3 regions of the Janthinobacterium sp. SUN026 genome follow, and region 2 is predicted to be linked to each of the others. Evidence: predicted binding sites of a transcription regulator. Region 2 holds the regulator's gene; each other region holds the start of a gene.
What was found. The regulator HrcA, encoded in region 2, represses chaperone genes, less so after heat shock. The targets are predictions, from matches to a motif close to TTAGCACTCNNNNNNNNNGAGTGCTAA.

Region 1: the regulator HrcA is predicted to act here: its motif matches at 1,102-1,128, upstream of groES (co-chaperone GroES).
Region 3: the regulator HrcA is predicted to act here: its motif matches at 782-808, upstream of rpoH (RNA polymerase sigma factor RpoH).

What each region holds. Positions count from the first base shown of each region.
Region 1 is NZ_JAPQNU010000001.1:704,430-706,699, forward strand. It holds gene groL (chaperonin GroEL) at 1-518, opposite strand, end outside; gene groES (co-chaperone GroES) at 569-859, opposite strand; gene OX459_RS03215 (hypothetical protein) at 1,395-2,141, shown strand.
Region 2 is NZ_JAPQNU010000009.1:130,740-133,009, forward strand. It holds gene OX459_RS27010 (HAD family hydrolase) at 1-421, shown strand, start outside; gene hrcA (heat-inducible transcriptional repressor HrcA) at 524-1,540, shown strand; gene fur (ferric iron uptake transcriptional regulator) at 1,592-2,023, opposite strand; gene OX459_RS27025 (outer membrane protein assembly factor BamE) at 2,220-2,270, shown strand, end outside.
Region 3 is NZ_JAPQNU010000006.1:197,618-199,887, reverse strand. It holds gene ftsX (permease-like cell division protein FtsX) at 1-555, shown strand, start outside; gene rpoH (RNA polymerase sigma factor RpoH) at 967-1,866, shown strand; gene OX459_RS24285 (hypothetical protein) at 1,957-2,223, opposite strand.

The sequences.
Region 1 (2,270 bases), on a different contig from region 2:
CCTTCTTTGCCGACTTTTTCCATCGCTTCAGCGATACGCTCGCCGATCGAGTAGTCCGAGTTCGCCGAGATCGCGCCAACCTGGGCGATTTCCTTGGTCGTGGTGCAAGGACGGGCGATTTTCGCCAGTTCTTCGACGGTGGCTGCAACAGCTTTGTCGATACCGCGCTTCAGGTCCATCGGGTTCATGCCGGCGGCAACGAACTTCATGCCTTCGCGCACGATGGCTTGTGCCAGCACGGTCGCGGTGGTGGTGCCGTCGCCGGCGTTGTCGCTGGTGCGGGAAGCAACTTCCTTGACCATTTGCGCGCCCATGTTCATGAGCTTGTCTTTGAGTTCAACTTCTTTCGCTACCGACACACCATCCTTGGTGACGGTAGGGGCGCCGAACGAGCGCTCCAGGACCACGTTGCGGCCTTTCGGGCCCAGCGTTACTTTGACTGCGTTGGCGAGGATGTTGACGCCTTCGACCATCTTGGCGCGCGCTGCGTCGCCGAATACTACTTCTTTAGCTGCCATGTTCAATTCTCCTGAGTTTCGGGATGTATCTGTCTACAACGTGGAAACAATTACTTGACGACGATCGCCATGATGTCTTCTTCGCGCATGACCAGCAGCTCATCGCCGTCAACTTTGACGGTTTGGCCGGCGTACTTGCCGAACAGGACGCGGTCGCCCACTTTGACATCCAGAGGACGGACTTTGCCGTCGTCGAGAATCTTGCCATTGCCTACGGCAAGGACTTCGCCTTGATCCGGTTTTTCAGCAGCTGCATCAGGAATGATGAGGCCGGACGCAGTTTTGGTTTCCTGGTCGAGGCGTTTGACGATGACGCGATCGTTCAATGGGCGCAGATTCATACAAAACTCCTTAAAGTTCAATGGATAGGTGTTGCTAAATGAATACATGCCTGGCGCAGCGCCAGGCGTGCTTTCAGTGACCGCCGTTGAAAGCAGCCCGCAACGGTCAAGCAAACCCCATGTCATCGAGTGCGTGCCGGCGCTGGGCAGTGGTGGCATCGCGGCGTCGCCCGCCGCGTAGCGTTCCCTGCTGTTGTCCGGCATACACCATCATGTCCTGAGGATTGCTACGAAAGAGTTTGTTAGCACTCTCTACTAACGAGTGCTAATTATAGGGACGCTAAGGGTCAACTTCAAGGGCTTATTCAAGGGGAACATATAGATAGATGCTGAGCAGAGCCTGCATCTACACAGGGTTTGCGCCAGCACAAGCCTCGTTCCCGGGCGTCAGCAACAGGCGCGACTCTAGCATGTCGTTCGGAGAGGGGGCGTTCCTGTACGCACAGGAAACAGAGTTTGACTATGAAATTTGATAAGATGATTGCAATTGCATATCAATATCGCCACATATCACCGCTCGCGCCAGAAAGAAACCATGCCATTCCCGCTTTCCCGTCCCGCCCTGCGCCTGCTGGGCGTCACCGTCATCGGCCTCGCCTGCCTGGGCAATGCCGCCGCGCAAACGCCCACCATCGTCGATGAAATCACCGTGGCGGCCCTGACCCCGCTGGAAAAGAACATGCTGCTCAATGACTTGTTCAACGACTTGAACAAGGATGACGACGACCAGGAAGCCCATGTGTGGGACAACGGCGGCGACCGCGGCATGCTGGTGAAAGTCACGTATAACTTCAGCAACTCCGGCATGACGGAACACAGCCTGAAGGCGCACGTCTGCCGCGACCTGAAATTCGTCGTCACGGCGGCTGGCAAGTCGCAGGACCTGAGCCGCCGCACCTGTTCGCAAAACAGCGGCAACTGGGATGTGCAGGGCAAGGATCCAGCACCCGTCGTGTATCCGCCATTCCTGTCCGACGTGACCATCGCCAAGCTGAATGCGAAGGAACAGAAAGCCTTGCTGACGGCTGCCGTGCGCACCTTGAAGGATGAAGAGGATGGCAAGACGCGCCAGTGGAGCAACAAGGGCCTGGGCAATGCGGTGCCGCTGGCAGTGCGCCTGACGCCTTCGGGGACGGACGCCAAACCTGGCAGCTACCGCAGTACTTGCCGCGACTTGACGATGGTGCTTGACGGCAAGAGTGGACAACAGACGCTGACGCGCCGCTCTTGCGAAAACCGCTATGGCGGACTGGATATCGAACCCGATTACGTCGACGAGTAAAACGCTGCCATCGCGGCGCTGGCGGATGCGTGCAGATGGCGAAAAGCGCCGGAAAAAGCGTGTATTGTCCGCCAACTGCCCTGCATTGATGTAAATATGTGTGACAGCGGCGTGATTCGATTGACGCCC
Region 2 (2,270 bases):
GCAATTCCTGGCCGCGCGCAACCGCGTCCAGCCCTATGACGACGTCTTGCCGGGCCTGGCCTGGATGCACCAGCGCATGCTGGTCGGTTCGATCTCGAATGGCAATGCGGACCTTGACATTATCGGCCTGGCGCAGCATTTCAAGGTATCGATCGCCGCCAGCGATTTTGGCGTGGCCAAGCCCGACGCCAGCATCTTCCTGGCAGCTTGCGCCGCGCTGGACGTCGCGCCCCATGAAGCCGTGTATGTCGGCGACGACCTGTATTTCGACGTGACGGGAGCGCAGGGGGCGGGCATGCGCGCCGTCTGGATGAACCGCAAGGGCAGCGATGCGCACCTGGCCGCAGGCGTGCAGCCCGACGCCATCTGCGCCAACTTTGATGAATTGTTGCTGTGGCTGCAAGGGCAACTGGAAGATTGATCGCCGCAGGCCGGGCGAACGTGCATAATAGGCGCTGTTGATGCACGTTCGGCCGCTTTCGTTGCCGCTTGCTTAACAAAATACTTGCCTAAATAAAACACCATGCAACTCGATACACGTGCCCAAACACTGCTGAAAGCCCTGGTCGAGCGATATATCGCCGACGGCCTGCCGGTCGGTTCGCGCGCCTTGTCGAAAATTTCCGGCCTGGACCTGTCGCCGGCCACGATCCGCAACATCATGGCCGACCTGGAAGAGCTCGGTTATGTTTCCAGTCCGCATACCTCGGCCGGACGCATCCCCACGCCGCGCGGCTACCGCATCTTTGTCGACACCTTGCTGACCGTGCGGCACCTGGACGAGCACCTGGTGGAATCGCGCATGCGCCTGCAGACGCCGCAACCGCAAAAAACCATCGCCAACGCGGCGCAGATGCTGTCGTCGCTGTCGCAGTTTGCCGGCGTCGTGCTCAGTCCGCGCCGCGAATCCGTGTTCCAGCAAATCGAATTCCTGCGCCTGTCGGAAAAACGCATCCTGCTCGTCATCGTCGCCCCCGGCGGCGACGTGCAGAACCGTTTATTGCTGACGGAGGCCGACTATACGCCGGCGCAACTGGTGCAATCGGCCAATTACATCAACCAGAATTATGGCGGCCTGTCCTTCGACGCCGTGCGCGTGCGTCTGCAGGGCGAATTGCGCCAGTTACGCGACGATATGGGCAGTTTGATGCAGGCGGCCGTGGAAGCGGGCAGCGAAGCGATGGCCGACCATAGCGATGACATGGTGATTTCCGGCGAGCGCAACTTGCTCAGCGTGAGCGATCTGTCGTCGAACATGCATTCGCTGCGCCAGATGTTCGACATGTTCGAGCAAAAAACGGGCTTGATGCAGCTGCTCGACGTGTCGAGCAAGGCGACGGGCGTGCAGATTTTCATCGGCGGCGAATCGAACCTGGTGCCGATGGATGAGATGAGCGTGGTGACGGCGCCGTATGAAGTCAACGGCAAGATCGTGGGAACGTTGGGAGTGATCGGGCCGACGCGCATGGCTTACGAGCGCGTCATCCCGATCGTCGATATCACGGCCAAGCTGCTGTCAAGCGCACTGAGCCATCATTGATCGTACTGCCTGGCGCGCCGGCCGTTCCCTTGCGGAAACGGCCGGCTTGGGTCAGGCTGTTTTGTGCGGGCAAGCCGTCTTGATGCAGTTGCCGTAGATGGCCAAAGCGTGTTCGGCGATCTTGAAGCCGCGCTCTTCGGCCACTTTTTGCTGGCGCACTTCGATGTCTTCGTCGAAGAATTCTTCGACCCGGCCACAGTCGAGGCACACCAGATGGTCGTGGTGGGAACCTTCGTTGAGCTCGAAAATCGCCTTGCCGGTTTCAAAATGGTTGCGATTGAGCAAGCCGGCCTGTTCGAATTGCGTGAGGACGCGGTAGACAGTTGCTAAACCGACATCCATATTGTCGGCCAGCAGAATCTTGTAGACGTCTTCCGCGGTCAGGTGGCGTACCGGGCTACTCTGGAAGATATCGAGTATCTTCAGCCGTGGCAGGGTGGCTTTCAGGCCGCTTGCCTTGAGATCACTAGGATTGTTACTCATGTTTGTTGCTCGTATGTGGGTCAGGTGCTTTATCATATAGCGTTTTGTCGGGGAGTGCCAAAATATGCTTTTTTTTGGCGGGCCGGTCACTCCTGGCGTTTTGTTCATCCAATTGAGGTCATTTATGCGCGTAACACCGGCTGTATTGCCATCTCTCTGGCACCGTATTCCATTTCGAGCACCAGTCTTGGCAGGCATGGTCTGTGTCGCGCTGGCCATGTCCGGCTGCGCCAACCGTGGCATCCTG
Region 3 (2,270 bases), on a different contig from region 2:
CCCCTGCCCGACAGCTATGTGCTGAAACTCGACGCCTTCAGCAGCGCCAGCGAAGCGCAGGATGTCGATGCCGTGGCGGAACAGCTGCGCCACTTGCCCGGCGTAGAATCGGCGCAAGTCGATTCGGCCTGGGTCAAGCGCCTGGCGGCCCTGCTGGGCGTGCTGCGCCTGGTGCTGTTGCTGCTGGCCATTACCCTGGGCGTGGCCGTGATCGCCGTCGTCTTCAATACCATCCGCCTGCAAGTGATGCAGCAGCGCGATGAAATCAGCATCTCGAAATTAATCGGCGCGACGGACACCTTCATCCACCGTCCCTTCTATTACACGGGCGCCCTGCTGGGCTTGTGCGCCGGCGCGCTGGCGCTGGGCGCCGTGGCGCTGGCCTTGCAGCCGCTGAACACGGCGATTGCCGAGTTTGCCCGCCTGTATGCGTCCGAATTCCAGCTGGTGCCGCTGGCGCCGCTGCCGATGGCCGGCTTGCTGGCCGTCAGCGCCGGCCTGGGCCTGATCGGCGCCTTCCTGTGCGTGCAGCGCCACCTGGCGCGCCTGAACTGATCTTCTTTCCCATGGCGGCGCCTCCGGTGCCGCCATGCGCCCTCCCCATACTGCTGTTATCTTGATATTAAGCAAGTATTCTTAAGGTTCGCTTCAGCCAGAGGCCGTAGACTGGCTACGTTGTCGTGAAGCGGCCTGCAGCACTGTTCAGATCGCTATTCAGACATATTTATCAGGCATTCATTCGCCATAGTATTTAGGCTATCAGATCGATTAAATGTGCTGATTGGCACTCTCAAGCAGAGAGTGCTAATATAGGGACATACCAACAGCAGAACCGCCATGGACGCCAGATCAAGATGGTGCCGCGATCTGCAAAGTGCAAGACCGAATACGCAAAAACGACGATACAAGCTGCCACGTCGCGTGACGTGGCCAACTGGAACAAAGCAAGACTACGAGGGAGAAAACATGACTATGATGTCCGCAACGTCCGCATTGGTTCCGACCAAAAGTAATGCGCTGGGCCTCGGGTTCACTGGCAATCTGGGCAATATCGACGCCTATATTTCGGCCGTGAACCGCCTGCCCATGTTGACCCACGACGAAGAAATTTCGCTGGCGACACGCCTGCGCGAAAAAAATGACCTGGCCGCCGCGCAAGAACTGGTGCTGTCGCACCTGCGCCTGGTGGTCTCGATTGCCCGCGGCTATCTGGGCTATGGCTTGCCGCACGCCGACCTGATTCAGGAAGGCAATATCGGCTTGATGAAAGCCGTGAAACGTTTCGATCCGGACCAGGGCGTGCGCCTGGTCTCGTACGCCATGCACTGGGTGAAAGCCGAGATGCATGAGTACATCCTGAAAAACTGGCGCCTGGTCAAGGTCGCGACGACGAAGGCGCAGCGCAAGCTGTTCTTCAACCTGCGCAGCCACAAGACGGGCCTGGATGCGATGACGCCGAAGCAGATCGATGCGCTGGCCAAGCTGCTCGACGTGAAACGCGAAGAAGTGATCGAGATGGAAACGCGTTTGAGCGGCCGCGACATTGCGCTGGAATCGCCGACCGACGATGAAGACGACAAGTTTTCGCCGATCGCCTACCTGTCGTCGGAGCAAAGCGAGCCGACCAAGGTGCTGGAAGCGGAACAAGTGACGCGCCTGCAATCGGAAGGCCTGGAAACGGCCCTGTCCAAGCTGGACGCCCGTTCGCGCCGCATCATCGAAGCGCGCTGGCTGGCCAACGACGACGGTTCCGGCGCCACCCTGCACGCGCTGGCGGAAGAGTTCGGCGTATCGGCCGAGCGCATCCGCCAGATCGAAGTGGCGGCACTGAAAAAAATGAAGGGCGCGCTGGCGGCCTACGTGTAATTCCCAGCAATGCCGCAATGTAAAAGGCGCCGCAAGGCGCCTTTTAGTTTTACTACTTGATGTTTATCAACAGATAAACATGGCAGCCAGTTAAGCTGCAGCCAGGCCCTTGCTGATCAATTCAGCAACGACTTCATTCAGATCCGCGCCGCGCTCCTTGGCCAGGGTCTGCAATTGCAAGACCAGATCGCTGTTCAGCTTGACGGCGAATGGCACCAGGCCCAGGGCCTGGTCGCGCTTGCGCTGTTCGCGGCGGTCGACGACCACCGCTTCCTTACCGAATGCACCGGCGCCGGGAACATTCATCTTTCCCATCAGTTTCTTGGCATCGCTTTTGGCCAGGTCGGTTTTTTTCATGGTTGTTTCCTGATTTTCAAAACAGCCATTCTACGCAGTAATCGGCG